Regions from separate parts of the Alteromonas sp. RW2A1 genome, predicted to be linked through region 2. Evidence: predicted binding sites of a transcription regulator. Region 2 holds the regulator's gene; the other holds the start of a gene.
What was found. The regulator ArgR, encoded in region 2, controls arginine synthesis, uptake and breakdown. The targets are predictions, from matches to a motif close to ANTGAATANNTATTCANT.
Positions count from the first base shown of each region.

Region 1: the regulator ArgR is predicted to act here: its motif matches at 1,177-1,194, upstream of BM528_RS10485 (citrate synthase).

Region 1 covers NZ_CP018031.1:2,324,075-2,331,904, reverse strand. The annotation lists gene BM528_RS10485 (citrate synthase) at 1-1,065, opposite strand, end outside; gene sdhC (succinate dehydrogenase, cytochrome b556 subunit) at 1,789-2,163, shown strand; gene sdhD (succinate dehydrogenase, hydrophobic membrane anchor protein) at 2,157-2,504, shown strand; gene sdhA (succinate dehydrogenase flavoprotein subunit) at 2,506-4,278, shown strand; gene BM528_RS10465 (succinate dehydrogenase iron-sulfur subunit) at 4,293-5,003, shown strand; gene sucA (2-oxoglutarate dehydrogenase E1 component) at 5,177-7,830, shown strand, end outside.
Region 2 covers NZ_CP018031.1:3,552,664-3,560,493, forward strand. The annotation lists gene BM528_RS15715 (hypothetical protein) at 1-142, shown strand, start outside; gene mdh (malate dehydrogenase) at 739-1,677, opposite strand; gene argR (transcriptional regulator ArgR) at 1,938-2,402, shown strand; gene BM528_RS15730 (type 1 glutamine amidotransferase domain-containing protein) at 2,626-3,309, opposite strand; gene BM528_RS15735 (TonB-dependent receptor) at 3,456-6,626, opposite strand; gene BM528_RS15740 (PhnD/SsuA/transferrin family substrate-binding protein) at 7,044-7,830, shown strand, end outside.

The DNA of each region.
Region 1 (7,830 bases), 1.2 Mb from region 2:
CTTTTCTGCGAAGTACGGGTCGCTCAACGCTATTTTTTCTAATTCCATTGCTACTTCTAACAAAGGATCTTTAACGTTCAACTCACTAAGAACTTCATGACAGCTCTCACGCATAACGGTAGCTCGAGGATCGTGATTTTTATAAACACGATGACCAAAGCCCATTAAACGGAACGGGTCAGACTTGTCTTTCGCTCGTGCGATAAACTCAGGAATGCGATCAACAGTACCAATTTCTTCTAGCATGTTAAGGCATGCTTCATTAGCACCACCGTGCGCAGGTCCCCAGAGTGATGCAACACCAGCTGCGATGCATGCATAAGGGTTAGCACCAGAAGAACCGGCTAAGCGAACTGTAGACGTAGAAGCATTTTGCTCGTGGTCAGCATGAAGCGTAAAGATACGGTCCATTGCACGTTCAACAGCAGGACTGATTTGGTACTCTTCAGCTGGTACAGAGAACATCATGTTTAAGAAGTTAGCTGCATAGCTTAAATCGTTACGAGGGTAAACGAATGGTTGACCAACGTTGTACTTGTAACACATTGCAACAAGTGTTGGCATTTTCGCAATTAAACGATGTGCACTGCGTACACGTTGTTCTTCGTTAGAAACGTCAAGGTCGCTATGGTAGAACGATGACATTGCACCAACGGTACCGCATAACATTGCCATAGGGTGGGCATCGTTACGGAAACCGTGGAAGAACATGTTAATTTGCTCGTGAACCATTGTATGACGAGTAATTGTTTCTTTAAATTCTTGGTATTGCTCTTTAGACGGTGCATCGCCATGTAGAAGCATATAGCACACTTCTAGATAGTCAGCATCACGTGCAAGTTCTTCAATGGGAAAACCACGGTGTAATAAAACACCTGCGGCACCGTCGATGTACGTAATGCTTGACTCGCAAGATCCTGTCGCCATAAAACCAGGGTCGTAAGTAAAATAACCGTGTTGTCCAACTGAACGGACATCGATTACGTCTTGTCCTTCTGTGCCAGACAAAATAGGAAGCTCTATTTCCTTGTCGCCGGCTTTAAGAATGGCTTTTTGATCTGCCATATAATGCTCTCCTCAGAATGGTTCTGTTTGCAGCAAAACGGACGAAAATGTCCGCTTTATTGGGAAAAGTGGGCGTATTTGTACTTTATAATGCACCAACAAGTCAATTTTATTGCATATATGTACAATAAATATTCTTTATCACTCATATTTCTGTTAGCAATTTTCTCACTCGAATTTTACCAAATGAATACAACCCTTTCTAATAGCATCAACATTTTTAATGACTTTTATTGAAAGGTAAATTGTTAAAACAGATTTTTTGTGTCGCTACTGGTTTAACAAATAAGCGCTTGATGTTGAATAATTAATCTACCACATTAAAAGAGCTTAATTTGCTGTTAGTTCACATAGTCATATAAGTGGGGTACTGATACCCTTAACACGCTACTACTACGCAGATACTAGCGGGTTAGGAGCAATTGTGATCTCTTTTTATTTAAAATAATTACCAATTGTGTGTAATTTCAGACTAAAGTCTTACTACGTCACAAAAAATTGTAATTATATACTACGCTGGATATACTCAGCGGTGCTTGAAATACAGAATAATTATTGCTTGAAATACAGAATAATTATTCTGTTACAAGCATTAAAGAATAGTTCACAAATTGTTAACAACTCAATGGATGAGGCAATTAACAGGTTAAAAGCGAATTCACTTGTACAGGACATAATAAATACAAGTAATTCTTATCCCTACGGATTAAACAGGCATACATTGTGAAAAAGCAAAGACCAGTAAATTTAGAACTCAATACTATTAAATTTCCGCCCTCTGCTATTTCGTCAATTCTCCATCGTGTAACCGGTGTTGCCATGTTCTTCGCGCTACTTTTCGTTATTTGGGCATGGGCAGTTTCTGTTCAATCGCCTGAAGGCTTTGCGAATGTTCAGGCAATCATGGACGGATTCTTTGGGAAATTTGTCGCAATTGGCACAGCTTCAGCGCTGACGTATCACATTCTAGGCGGCCTAAGACATGTCGTAATGGACTTGGGTCACTGGGAAGAATTAGAGTCGGGCAACACAAGTGCGAAAGCAACAATCGCTTTGTGGATTGTACTGACCGTAGTATTGGGAGTTGCATTATGGTAACCAACCAAGCAAGTATGAAGCGCGATGGTGTACAAGATTATGTATCACTTCGTGCGACAGCAGCAATTATTTTCGCGTACTCGATTTTCATGGCGTGGTACTTTATAACCAGCGGTAGCTTAAGTTACGTCGAATGGCGTGGGTTATTTTCTGGTTTAGCTATGAAAGTTTTCACATTGGCAGCACTAATCGCAGTGATGATCCACGTACGTATCGGCCTTTGGCAGGTGCTATCAGACTATGTTAAGTCATCAAGTCTGCGCGCGGGATTACAATATATACTAAATATCATCGCTTTTGGCTACGTAGCTGTCGGCCTATTTGTATTGTGGGGAGTGTAAGATGAGTTTACCCGTACACGAGTTTGATGCAGTAGTAATTGGTGCTGGTGGCGCAGGTATGCGTGCCGCGCTACAGATTTCACAGTCTGGTAAGTCATGTGCACTGTTATCAAAAGTTTTTCCAACCCGTTCTCATACTGTGTCTGCACAGGGTGGTATTACCGTTGCGCTAGGTAATTCACACGAAGACAACTGGGAATGGCACATGTATGACACTGTTAAAGGGTCAGATTACATCGGCGACCAAGATGCAATCGAGTATATGTGTAAGGAAGGTCCTGAAGCCATTATTGAAATGGAAAACATGGGTCTGCCGTTCTCACGTTTTGAAAACGGAAAAGTATACCAGCGTCCTTTTGGTGGGCAATCAAAAAACTTTGGTGGCGAACAGGCAGCACGTACAGCTGCGGCGGCTGACCGTACTGGTCACGCGCTTCTTCACCTTCTTTACCAACAGAACGTAAAAAACAAAACAAAAGTATTCTCTGAGTGGTACGCACTAGATTTAGTGAAAAACCAAGACGGCGACGTAGTAGGTTGTACAGCAATCGACATCGAATCTGGTGAGGTAGTTTACTTCAAGTCACGTGCCGTAGTTCTTGCCACTGGTGGTGCAGGTCGTATTTATGCGTCAACTACCAACGCGCACATCAATACCGGTGACGGTGTAGGTATGGCACTTCGCGCTGGTGTTGCAGTTCAAGACATGGAAATGTGGCAGTTCCACCCAACAGGTATCGCTGGTGCAGGAACATTGGTTACCGAAGGTTGTCGTGGTGAGGGTGGTTATCTACTCAACAAAGACGGCGAGCGATTCATGGAACGCTACGCACCAAATGCGAAAGACTTAGCAGGTCGTGACGTTGTTGCTCGTTCAATGATGACCGAAATTCGTGAAGGTCGTGGTTGTGAAGGCCCTTGGGGCACGCACATCAAACTTAAGCTAGATCACCTCGGTAAAGACGTACTTGAATCACGTTTGCCTGGTATTCTAGAGCTTTCTCGTACCTTTGCTCACGTTGACCCTGTAAAAGAGCCAATTCCAGTAATACCAACGTGTCACTACATGATGGGCGGTATTCCTACTAACGTAGACGGTCAGTGCTTAGCAGTAGACGAGAACGGCAACGATAAAGTTGTGAACGGTTTATTTGCTTGTGGTGAGATTGCTTGTGTATCTGTACACGGTGCAAACCGCCTAGGTGGTAACTCACTACTTGATTTGGTTGTGTTTGGTCGCGCAACGGGTATGCACCTTGGCAAGACTCTATCTGATATGGCGCCAAGTCGTGATGCGTCGGAGTCTGACCTTGAAGCAGCGATGGCACGATTCAATCGTTGGGAAAGTTCAGAAGCGGGTAAGGGCGAAGACCCGGTTCAAATCAAAAAAGACATGCAAGAATGCATGCAGCTTAACTTCTCAGTATTCCGTGAGGGTGAAGCAATGGCTGACGGCCTGAAAGAGCTTAGCGAAATTCGCGAACGCCTACAGAACGCACGCCTTGATGACAAGAGCTCAGACTTCAATACTCAACGTATCGAATGTTTAGAACTTGATAACCTAATGGAAACAGCGTACAGCACAGCAGTAGCAGCGAATTTCAGAACGGAAAGCCGTGGCGCGCACAGCCGCTTCGATTTCCCAGATCGTGATGATGACAACTGGCTATGCCACAGCATTTACGATCCGAACACTGAAAAAATGCTCAAACGTGATGTCAATATGGCGCCGAAAATTAGAGAGGCATTCCCTCCTAAAGCGCGTACGTATTAAGAGAGGTAACGATTATGAAATTAGAATTTTCGATATACCGTTATAACCCTGATGTTGATGCAAAGCCACGCATGCAAGACTATTCTCTAGAAGTAGAGGAAGGTCAGGACATGATGGTTCTAGATGCATTAATAGCACTGAAAGAAAAAGATCCATCGTTGTCTTTCCGCCGTTCATGTCGTGAAGGTGTATGTGGGTCTGATGGCGTTAATATGAATGGTAAGAATGGTCTTGCTTGTATTACACCGCTTTCAGCTTTAGGCAAAGGTAAAATTGTAGTTCGTCCACTTCCAGGTCTACCGGTAGTTCGAGACCTGGTTGTTGATATGACACAATTCTATACACAGTACGAAAAGATCAAGCCGTTCTTAATCAACGATGGCAAACAGCCGCCAGCGCGCGAGCATTTGCAGTCGCCTGAAGAACGTGCGAAGTTAGATGGTCTTTATGAGTGTATCCTGTGTGCATGTTGCTCAACATCGTGTCCGTCTTTCTGGTGGAATCCAGATAAGTTCATCGGACCAGCTGGTTTGCTTCACGCTTATCGCTTCTTAATTGATAGCCGAGATACTGCGACAGACGAGCGTTTGAATGAACTTGACGACGCGTTCAGCGTGTTCCGTTGTCACGGTATAATGAACTGTGTAAGCGTGTGCCCTAAAGGGCTAAACCCAACAAAAGCAATTGGTCAAATTAAGTCCATGCTTCTGTCTCGGGCTGTTTAGTTCGAATCTTACTAACCAAGTTAGTCACAGATTTTGATGTCTAAATAGCCATCCCCTAAGGATGGCTATTTTTTTATGTAATCATAGTGATAACACTTGGTTCTGTTGAGAATAGCCTTATAATAGTACTTGATTGTTAACTAGATTTTATAAAACGTAGCAAGGCAAATTAAATGCAAGAAAGCGTGATGAAAGCGTGGTGGGATTCCTCGCACATGGCAGGTGCCAACGCTGCCTATGTTGAAGAGTTGTATGAAGCTTATTTGGATGACCCGCAAAGTGTCTCTGATACATGGCGACAAATCTTCGATAACCTCCCCAATCTTGATGGCGTAGCGTTAGAAACTAATCATACAGCAATTAAAAATCAATTTAGGCAACTTGCTGCGTTAGGACCGACTGCGAGAATGTCCAGTTCATCGGCTCCTGCGTCAAGTGGCTCGGACGATAAGCAAGTTAAAGTTCTTCAACTTATCAACGCATTCCGTTTCCGTGGTCACCAACACGCTAATTTAGACCCACTCGGTCTTTGGAAGCAGCCAAGAGTTCGCGACCTAGAATTATCTCACCACAATCTCTCCGAAGACGATTTTGACTCGGTTTACAACGTCGGTTCTTATGCTATCGGCAAAGAGTCGCTTCCGTTAGGTGAGTTGTTTAAATCGTTGAACAGGACGTATTGTGGTTCTATCGGTGCCGAATATATGCACATCACCGATACTGACCAAAAGCGTTGGCTACAGCAAAAATTCGAATCTGTGCAAGCGAAGCCAGAAATCTCTCGCGATGAAAAGCTTAGTATCCTTAAAGGGCTTACTGCTGCAGATGGCATGGAAAAGTACCTTGGGTCAAAGTTCCCAGGTGCCAAGCGTTTCTCCCTTGAGGGTGGTGATGCTCTAGTTCCAATGCTTAAGGGACTGATCACAAAAGCTGGTACAGCGGGCACAAAAGAAGTTGTTATCGGAATGGCCCACCGCGGTCGTCTCAACGTGCTTGTAAACGTATTAGGTAAAAACCCGTCAGTATTATTTGACGAGTTTTCCGGTAAACATGACGACTCACTAGGTGCTGGTGATGTAAAATACCACGCAGGTTTCTCTTCAGATTTCGCTACACCAGGCGGAAATGTTCACCTTGCACTAGCGTTTAACCCTTCGCATTTGGAAATTGTGAACCCAGTTGTTATCGGCTCGGTTCGCGCCCGTTTATCTCGCCGAGATAACGACACGAATTCAGTGTTACCAATTACAATACACGGCGATTCTGCTATTGCGGGTCAGGGCGTTGTTCAAGAAACGTTCAATATGTCACAAACCCGCGGTTTTGCCGTTGGCGGGACAGTGCGCATTGTGGTTAATAACCAAGTTGGTTTTACGACATCGAAGACGGAAGACACTCGTTCAACGCAATATTGTACTGATATTGCAAAAATGGTTCAGGCTCCTATCTTCCACGTTAACTCTGACGACCCGGAAGCTGTTGCATTTGTCACCCAGCTTGCCTTGGAATATCGCCAGAAGTTTAAGCGTGATGTGGTTATTGACCTAGTTTGTTACCGTCGTCATGGCCACAACGAAGCTGACGAGCCAAACGCAACGCAGCCGTTAATGTATCAAAAAATCAAGAAGCATCCGGTTCCACGTGCTATTTATGCAGACCAGCTCATTGCTGAAGGCGTGATTGAGCAGCGTGATGCAGATCGCTATCTACAAGAGTATCGCGAAGCACTCGATCACGGCGCTTGTGTGGTAGAAGAATGGCGTCCTATGACAGAGCACAGCGTAGACTGGTCTCCGTATCTTGGTCACGATTGGGATACACCGTACGACGGTAGCGTAAGTGTAGAGAAGCTTAAAGAACTGGGTGAGTCTATTACGTCTTTCCCTGAAGAGCACAAGCTTCAGTCTCGTGTAAATAAACTTTACCAAGATAGAAAAGCAATGGTTGCTGGCGAAAAACCACTCGACTGGGGTATGGCAGAAAACTTAGCCTACGCAACACTCGTCGATGCTGGTGAAGATATCCGTATTACCGGTCAAGACAGTGGTCGCGGTACCTTCTTCCATCGCCACGCTGTACTTCATAATCAGACAGACGGCTCTACCTACCTTCCTCTGCAGCACATCAGAGAGGGTCAAGGTCAAATCGAAATTTACGACTCAGTTCTTTCAGAAGAAGCTGTTATGGCGTTTGAATATGGTTATGCCACTGCCGAACCAACATGTTTAACGATTTGGGAAGCGCAGTTTGGTGATTTTGCCAATGGTGCACAGGTTGTCTTCGACCAGTTCTTAAGTTCTGGTGAGGCAAAATGGGGTCGCCTTTGCGGTTTAACCGTTCTACTTCCACATGGCTATGAAGGTCAAGGCCCAGAGCACAGCTCTGCGCGTCTAGAGCGCTTCTTGCAGATGTGTGCAGACCATAACTGGCAAGTATGTGTGCCATCTACTCCAGCGCAAGTATTCAACATGCTTCGCCGCCAGGTAGTTCGCCCAATGCGCAAGCCACTAATTGTTATGTCGCCTAAGTCACTATTGCGTCACCCACTCGCTGTATCTTCACTAGAAGAATTAAGCGAAGGGAAGTTTCATAATGTTATTGGTGAAATAGATGACATTGATCCGAAAGACGTGAAGCGCGTGGTTATGTGCTCTGGTAAGGTTTACTACGACCTGTTAGATCAACGTCGTAAGAATGAACAAAATGATGTAGCAATTGTGCGTTTAGAGCAGCTTTACCCGTTCCCGCAAGAAGAATGTGCTAAAGTTGTTGCACAGTACAGCCATGTAAAAGATTGGGTTTGGTGCCAAGAAGAGCCGCAAAATCA
Region 2 (7,830 bases):
AGCCTCACACACTACCTTCGCCTCAAACATTCTTTTATTTGTTAAAGCTGAAGGCATGATACACGGCTATACCTATGCCCTACATAAAGGTTACCCAGTAGGCTCGGGCGAAATAAAACTGTACAGAATTAAAAATCAATAAGGTGGCGAAGCCTACTGGATGTAACAAAAAGGCTGGATACGTAAGGTCGTAACAGACTGCATTTACTTATTTTAAAAGTAAGCGATCAATATAGACCGTTGTGATTCGTTTAGTGTTTGAGGCTATCTTCGTTTAAGGAGATGCGTTCTATATCTAACCGTGCTTCACAGCCGAAGTTTTTGTTGCCATCAGTAAAGTCTCCGTTAGTAAAATCTACGGAGGCTATTTTACGGAGTAGCTAAATCTGGGGAAGACGGCCTATATTGATCGCTTACTTTTAAAACGCAGTGAATCGATGCTATGCGGGGAATGCTTAAACTGGAAGGCTTGTAACAAGCAGGCTTTTACTCTTTCAAGAGCCCGTGCATGAGTGCGGCGGCGAAGCCTACAAGATGTAACAAAAAGGCTGGATACGTAAGGTCGTAACAGACTGTCTGTTCTTATACTCAAACGCAGTAAATGGATGCTATGCGGGGAATGCTTAAACTGGTGGGCTTGTAATGAGCAGGCTCTCCACCGCAGGGATGCGGTGGCGAAGCCTACAAGGATGTATTCACGGCGGGCCTGCGTTTACAAGCCTACCAGTGATTTCACCCCTAGCCGTTTACGAAATCTACGCCTAGCTTGATGTCGCCACGTAGGCCTTCAAGCATGTCGTTTTTCGCTTTTTCTTCAAATGCGCTTAGCTCGCCGTATGGCAAGATTTCTTCAACACCGTTTGCACTTAAGCGAACTGGGTGAGCGAAGAATGCTGCGTCATCGCTGTCGTCTGTTTGTACATAAGTGTACTCAACAACGTTCTCGCCTTGCATTGCTGCAACTAGAGATAGGCAGAAACGAGCTGCTGCTTGACCCATAGAAAGGGTTGCAGAGCCGCCGCCCGCTTTTGCTTCAACAACTTCAGTACCCGCATTTTGGATACGAGTCGTTAGGCTAGCCACTTCTTCGTCGGTAAACTCAACACCTTCAACTTGTGAAAGAAGAGGAAGAATAGTTGTACCAGAGTGACCACCGATTACCGGCACGTGCACAGAAGATACGTCTACACCTTTAAGCTCAGCAACAAAAGTTTCGGCGCGGATTACGTCTAGCGTAGTTACACCGAAAAGTTTGTTTTTGTTGTAAACGCCTTTTGCTTTAAGCGTTTCAGCTGCGATAGCAACTGTAGTATTAACTGGGTTGGTGATGATTCCAACACACGCGTCTGGACAGTTATCAGCAACACCTTCAATAAGGTTTTTAACGATTCCAGCGTTGATGTTGAATAGATCAGAACGATCCATACCCGGCTTACGCGGCATACCAGCTGGAATAAGAACAACGTCTGATCCAGTTAGTGCACCAGCTAGGTCATCTTTACCGTGACCGGTTACTTTAACCGCAGTGGGGATGTGGCTTAAATCAACTGCAACACCAGGAACAACTGGCGCAACGTCATAAAGCGCTAAATCTGAACCTGCTGGCAATTGTGTTTTTAACAACAACGACAGCGCTTGACCGATACCACCTGCAGCACCTAACACGGCTACTTTCATACCATTTCTCCTATGGGATTACTCACGTATTTAAACGGAACGTCACACTAATGCAACGCGGGGGAAAACTCAATCACCGGATCGTCTTATTGACGCCATAAACAGCGATTTTTTGTCAATATTCATTATCATGGATGATTATGCAAACAAATTGCCTAAAGTCCACCTGTGGGGCACAATATGCGAACAAAAACTGAATTCAGTTGTTTTGGCCATACCCTACTGGTTAAAACAACTAATGAGACAAAAAAGAGCGCTTAATGGCTAACACAAAACAAGAACAACTGATTAAAGCTTTCAAAGAAATACTTAAAGCTGAGAGCTACGGTTCACAAGGTGAAATAGTAGATGCCTTAAAGGCGCAAAACTTCGACAATATTAGTCAGTCGAAAATATCAAGAATGCTCAGTAAGTTTGGCGCTGTACGCACTCGTAACGCTCGTGGAGACATGGTTTACTGCCTACCACCAGAGCTTGGAATGCCCACTGCCAAAAGCCCGTTAAAACAGCTTGTGCTTGATGTAGTACACAACAATGTAATGGTCATTATTAGAACCAGCCCAGGCGCAGCACAACTTATTGCCAGGCTACTAGACTCGTTGAGTAAAAAAGATGGCGTACTGGGCACCATTGCTGGTGACGATACTATCTTTATCGCGCCTGCGGATGTTCAAAAAATTGAAGAATTGCGAATTCGTGTGGAAGAGTTATTCGACAACGTTTGACTAATACAGTGTTTAATAAAGACAGTGTTTAACTAAGACAACGTTTAATAAAGACAGTCTCTAACTGAGACAATCTTACTAAGTAGCGCCAAACAATAAACGTCACAGCCTGTAAAAGAGCCGCCGATAGACATTCACTATGAAGTGAGGCCATTGGCGGCTTTTTGCGTTTTAGTTCACGTTATCATGTATTCACACCATCGGTGTAGTGCAACGAAGCACTCTATGACAGCAACTTAATTAAGGCATCTGCGGCAGGTCGTGATGACGGTGGATTCTGACCCGTTACCAGTAACCCGTCGGTACATACCTTCACTGCAAAATCGTCTGCAGCTTCAAATTTACCGCCTTTATTTCGCAGCTCGTCTTCCACTAAATAAGGCACCACATCAGTTAACTGCATTGCAGCTTCTTCACTGTTTGTGAAACCTGTTACTGCCTTACCTGCAACAAGAAAGCTACCATCAGGCATCTTCACGTCTTTAAGTACAATTGGCGCATGACACACCGCACCAACAGGCTTATTCGCAGCAATAGTATCTTCAATTAATTTAATTGAATGAGTGTTGTCCGACAAATCCCATAATGGGCCATGTCCGCCTGGGTAAAATACCGCATCGAATTCTTCTGCTCTCACATCTTCTAACGGAATTGTAGACGCGATTGCACTTCGGGCAATATCGTCTTTTGTGTAGCGAATAGCATCGTCGGTCATGGCGTCGTCGGAGAGACTATTGGGGTCGATAGGTACCTGACCACCCATAGGTGATGCAAGTGTAATGGAGTAGCCCTGGTCTTTGAATGTATAGTAGGGAGAGGCAAACTCTTCCAACCACATACCGGTTTTGTTACCCGTATTGCCCATGATTTCGTGTGATGTCATTACCATAAGAATAGACTTTGACATTTGACCTCCTTGCATTGATTTCCAGAAAATAGAGTCTTTTTCTTTCGTCCAAGGTGAATGATTAGATCAAAAAAAATGCCACTGCCCGTAAAGGCAAGTGGCATTTAACACTACAAAGATTTTACGTAGTTTTAAAACTATCGATATTAGAAGCGGTAATTAATACCTACACGAGCAGACCAAGTTGATGCTGGTGTATCAACTCGTTGGCCGCGAGGCCCATCGAAGTTTTCGAAGGTATATACCCCGTCAGCAAAAGACGCGTCTACAACAGGTTCGTTATATTCAAATGGAACTTGTCTAAGCGTGCCCCACTCGTCGTTGAGAAGATTTCCTAGGTTTCTTACAACAAAGAATATTTCTCCTGTGTGTCCTTCCATAAAGCCAGGAATGTCCTGAGATATACGAAGGTCAACCCTAGAAACCCAATCTGAGTCTTGAGCATTTCTATCGACAATTGTGCCGCGCGAACCGTTCAGACCAGCATCGGCAATAAAGTCGTTAAAGGCTGCTTGGTCAAACTCAGGCGCGTAATTGACGATAGGATCATTCTCAAGTGGTACATAAAGAAGGTTTCTATCTTCAAAGAAACGCTCATCACCAAAACCTGGGTCTCCATCGAATGTGTAGCTAAACACTTGACCGCTGCGGCGAGTCGCGAAAAGATTCACACGCGTTGGATAGCCGTCGATAAACTCATGCGCATAACTAAGGTTTAACGTAAAGCGATGTTCAACCTGGTAGTTACTTGTCGCAACAGCTGGTTGCCCTAGGTCACGAACCGAAAGGTTACCAAAGTTTGAACTTGCGGTTGAGCTGTTCATTGGACTACCTTGCTCAATGTCTTGATGAGAGTAGCCAAAGTTAACGTCAAACCCGTTTTCGAAGGTCTTCTGCGCTGTAAAGGTATAAACCCAGCCATCACCCTCATCAGGGTTATTGGTTAGCAAATAATCTGTACCTGAACGACCACAATCTGAGCTAAGTGGATCAGCTTGACAGTCAGCATCCAATGCATCGAAGTCTTGGTAAACTGGGCGACCATCTGGTGCAGTACCAATGTTACGCACGTTCAGCGGTACTGACATAGCCGGGTTATCTTCACGCGTATAAATAATATCAGCGGCCAAGATTACACCGTATTGAACTTCTTTTTGGATACCAATGTTATATTTCCACAGCGCAGGCACTTCAAAACCTGGCGCCATAGCATTAACTGCACCGTCTCCACCAACAAAGAACTCTTCGTCAGTCGATAGCGCAGGTACTTCGAAACCAAAATTGGCGGTGTTAGTACCATCTAATGCTGCTAATACTCGAGGGTCTGTAGCATCCCCTTCAAACTCTGAACCACGAATAGACACGCCATTGTTTGAGTAGTTGTTTGACAACCACACATTTGGATTTCCGCCCGCGAATAAGCCCGCTCCACCATAAATAAACGTTTCATCATCAACAATGTAGTTGAAACCCAAGCGAGGCTGAACGAGGTCAAAGTCTGGACCTTGTGCATTAGAAAAGCCATAGCGCTGCTCGAAACGGCTGTTTGCAACAGGGTCGCTGTCAGAATCCCAACGGTCATAACGAAGACCAAATGTTAGGGTAAGGTCTGCATTTACCATCCAGCGGTCTTGCATGTAAGCAGTAAATGTATTGAACTCAAATTCGGCTGCACCGTCATTAACATCTAGTGACGGAGGAATGTTGTATTCAATTCGGCTAGCCTGTTGGTTCTCAAAGTCTTCTAAAGAATCAAATTCAAAAATCCCTTGGCTGCCTGGCACGAATAAGTTAAATACCGAGACACTCTCATACTCAACACCTGCCATGATTTCGTGATCGCCCTCAAAATAATTAGCGATGAACACGTAGTTGTCAGTATCATAGTTAAGCTGATTAGCTTGGCGGAATTGGTCAGCACCAATATTAAAATCAACGTTTGGTACGACGTCGAAAATAGTTACAGAGCCAAAATCAGGCTGCGTAGTCTGAGGAGTCTGGCCGTTAACTACTTCTGCTCGGTTCACACGAAATTGGGTTGAAAGTTTTGAAGACCAGTCAGAGAAAATCTGAACACCGTAGGTTGTCAACTCATTTGCGCGCTGATAGAAACGGTCTGAAAATGCAAAGCTGTCATTACCCAATCCAGAAGTACTTAGTGTAAAGCCTTCTGTATTTTGGTAAGTGATCTGTGCACGGTGGTCATTGTTGATTTCCCAATCAAGCTTAGCGAGTATTTTTTCTTCTTTAAGGTCAAGCGAACTAAGTACATCACCAACTTGGTAACCGTATACGTCATTCGCAATTCCAGCTACGCGGTCAACAACGTCTTGTGTTAACCCTTCAATCTCATTAAGGACAGGGGCACCTTCTGGTCCAAACTCAATAATTTCTACTGGCTCGTGCTTTTCAAAGGCACCAAAGAAAAACAACTTATCTTTGATTATTGGGAAACCGATAGTCGCACCATAGCGACGCTCGTTAAACGCTGGAACAACAAAATCGTCACCATCGACCGAGTCGCCTTGCAATGAGTCATTGGTGTAGTCAAAGAATACGCTTCCGTGTACTTCGTTAGTACCAGAACGCGTTACCGCATTGATATTACAACCTGTGAATCCACCATACTGGACGTTAAATGGCGCAAGCTCAACAGCAACTTGATCGATAGCGTCAAATGGGAAAGGAAGGCGTTCTGTTGGGTACCCGTTTGCGTTGAGACCGAAGTTATCATTCTGCTTAACACCATCAACCGTTAAGCTGTTGAAACGGTTGTTTACACCAGCACATCCGATCGCGTTTGCATTAGTCGGATCGATTGAGATACGTGGATCGGTAGCAATAACGTCTTTGATATCTCGGTCTACGTTCGGCTGCGTTTGTAAATCTTCAAATCCAAAGTTTGCCGACGGTCCATTTGTTTCTGTTATAACACCACCTGCATAACCGCTTACCACAATTCGCTCTACATCTGTGGGCTGCAACGAAATATCGATAGATGATGATTCACCAAGTGACAGATAAACATCTTCAACAGTACGAGAACCACTGCTGTCAGTTACATTTATTGTGTAAGGACCACCAACGCGAAGGCCGCGAGCGCTGAAAGCACCGTTGCTCTCAGACTCGTAGGTACGAGTTTGTCCTGTGCGTTGGTCGGTAATAGTTATCGTAGCACCATCAACGATTGCACCAGATTCCGTAACAATAGTACCGCGAATACCTGATGATGTTTCTTGGGCAATAGCTGTTCCAGCTAAGCCAGCAGAAACAGCAACAGCGATCGCAACGCGGCTGAGTTTTGCTTTAAAGTTCATGTGTGTTTCCCTTTTGTTTAGAATGTTTTTCTAATTAGATGTTACAGACAACTTATCGCTCGCCCTGTGTTTTGGACAAGATTTGGGTAAATTGTCTTCGAGCTTCGTGTCATTTTTATTACAAAATTGCGTTTTTGTTTACGCAGAATTCATATATCGTGAACAGCTACGCCTATCTAAGCTGACCAAGCGGTCAAGTTAAATTACTTATTGTTATTATTGTTTCCTACTCGCAATTTACATCGCTATTCTTGTCACACCCGCGACTAATAAACAGCGTTTAACAAAAATCAGATTAACCCACAACAAAAAGATAAAAATCATGCAGATAGAGCAATAAAATAAACTTACCTATTGCAATAAATAATCTTAGCTGTTGAAATACTACTTTCGATTATTAACTTTATTGGTCGTTTTTTGACAACTCTTCGAATTGTTTCTTTACTAAAATGGTGGTTGTTAGTATTCGCTGCAGTCTGCTGCGTCTCGATTAATTATTTTTCAAATTTACGGAACTTTTCTGACATACCACCACAAACAGGTCAACATTTAACCTGCAATGGCGGGTTTTCAGCCAATGCCGACCGATTTTCAGTATATGTTACAGACAGCAGAATCGCGCAGCTTGCTAGCGAAAAAATCTGTAACAATAATGTCATAAAACGACAATATGGAGAGGTAAAGGTAATAATAGGTCAGAGTGACTATGACACCTTTCGTTATATCAATCATGGCGTGGTTGATTTAGCATTAGTTAAACGAAACGTAGTAGACGCCTTTGCAGCAAACGATATCTACGGCTTAACGCCTATCGCATCTCACCCAGATTACGGGGCATTTTTTATCTCATTACGAGAAAAGCCTAAACTAGAAAAAGAATATTTATTGGGAAAGCGAATTGGCTTGCTCGACTACCCTAGCAGCCGCTCTGGGCACATAGTGCCTAAAACAGTATTAAAGCGGCTTGGGTTAAGTGATACTAATGTGAACATTGTATATTACAGCTCACATCAAGAACTGAGGCGTGCCCTGCTCGCTGGTGAGGTTGATATCATTTCCTCTTATTGGGCAAAAGACGATGAAGAAATTCTGTCAAAAAATTATACCGCACCATTATTACAGCAGGTAAGCGGAATGCGTTGGTATTTAAAGATGCAAACTCAAAACACCGACCTGTTTTGCGCAATGCAGTCAGTCATCCATG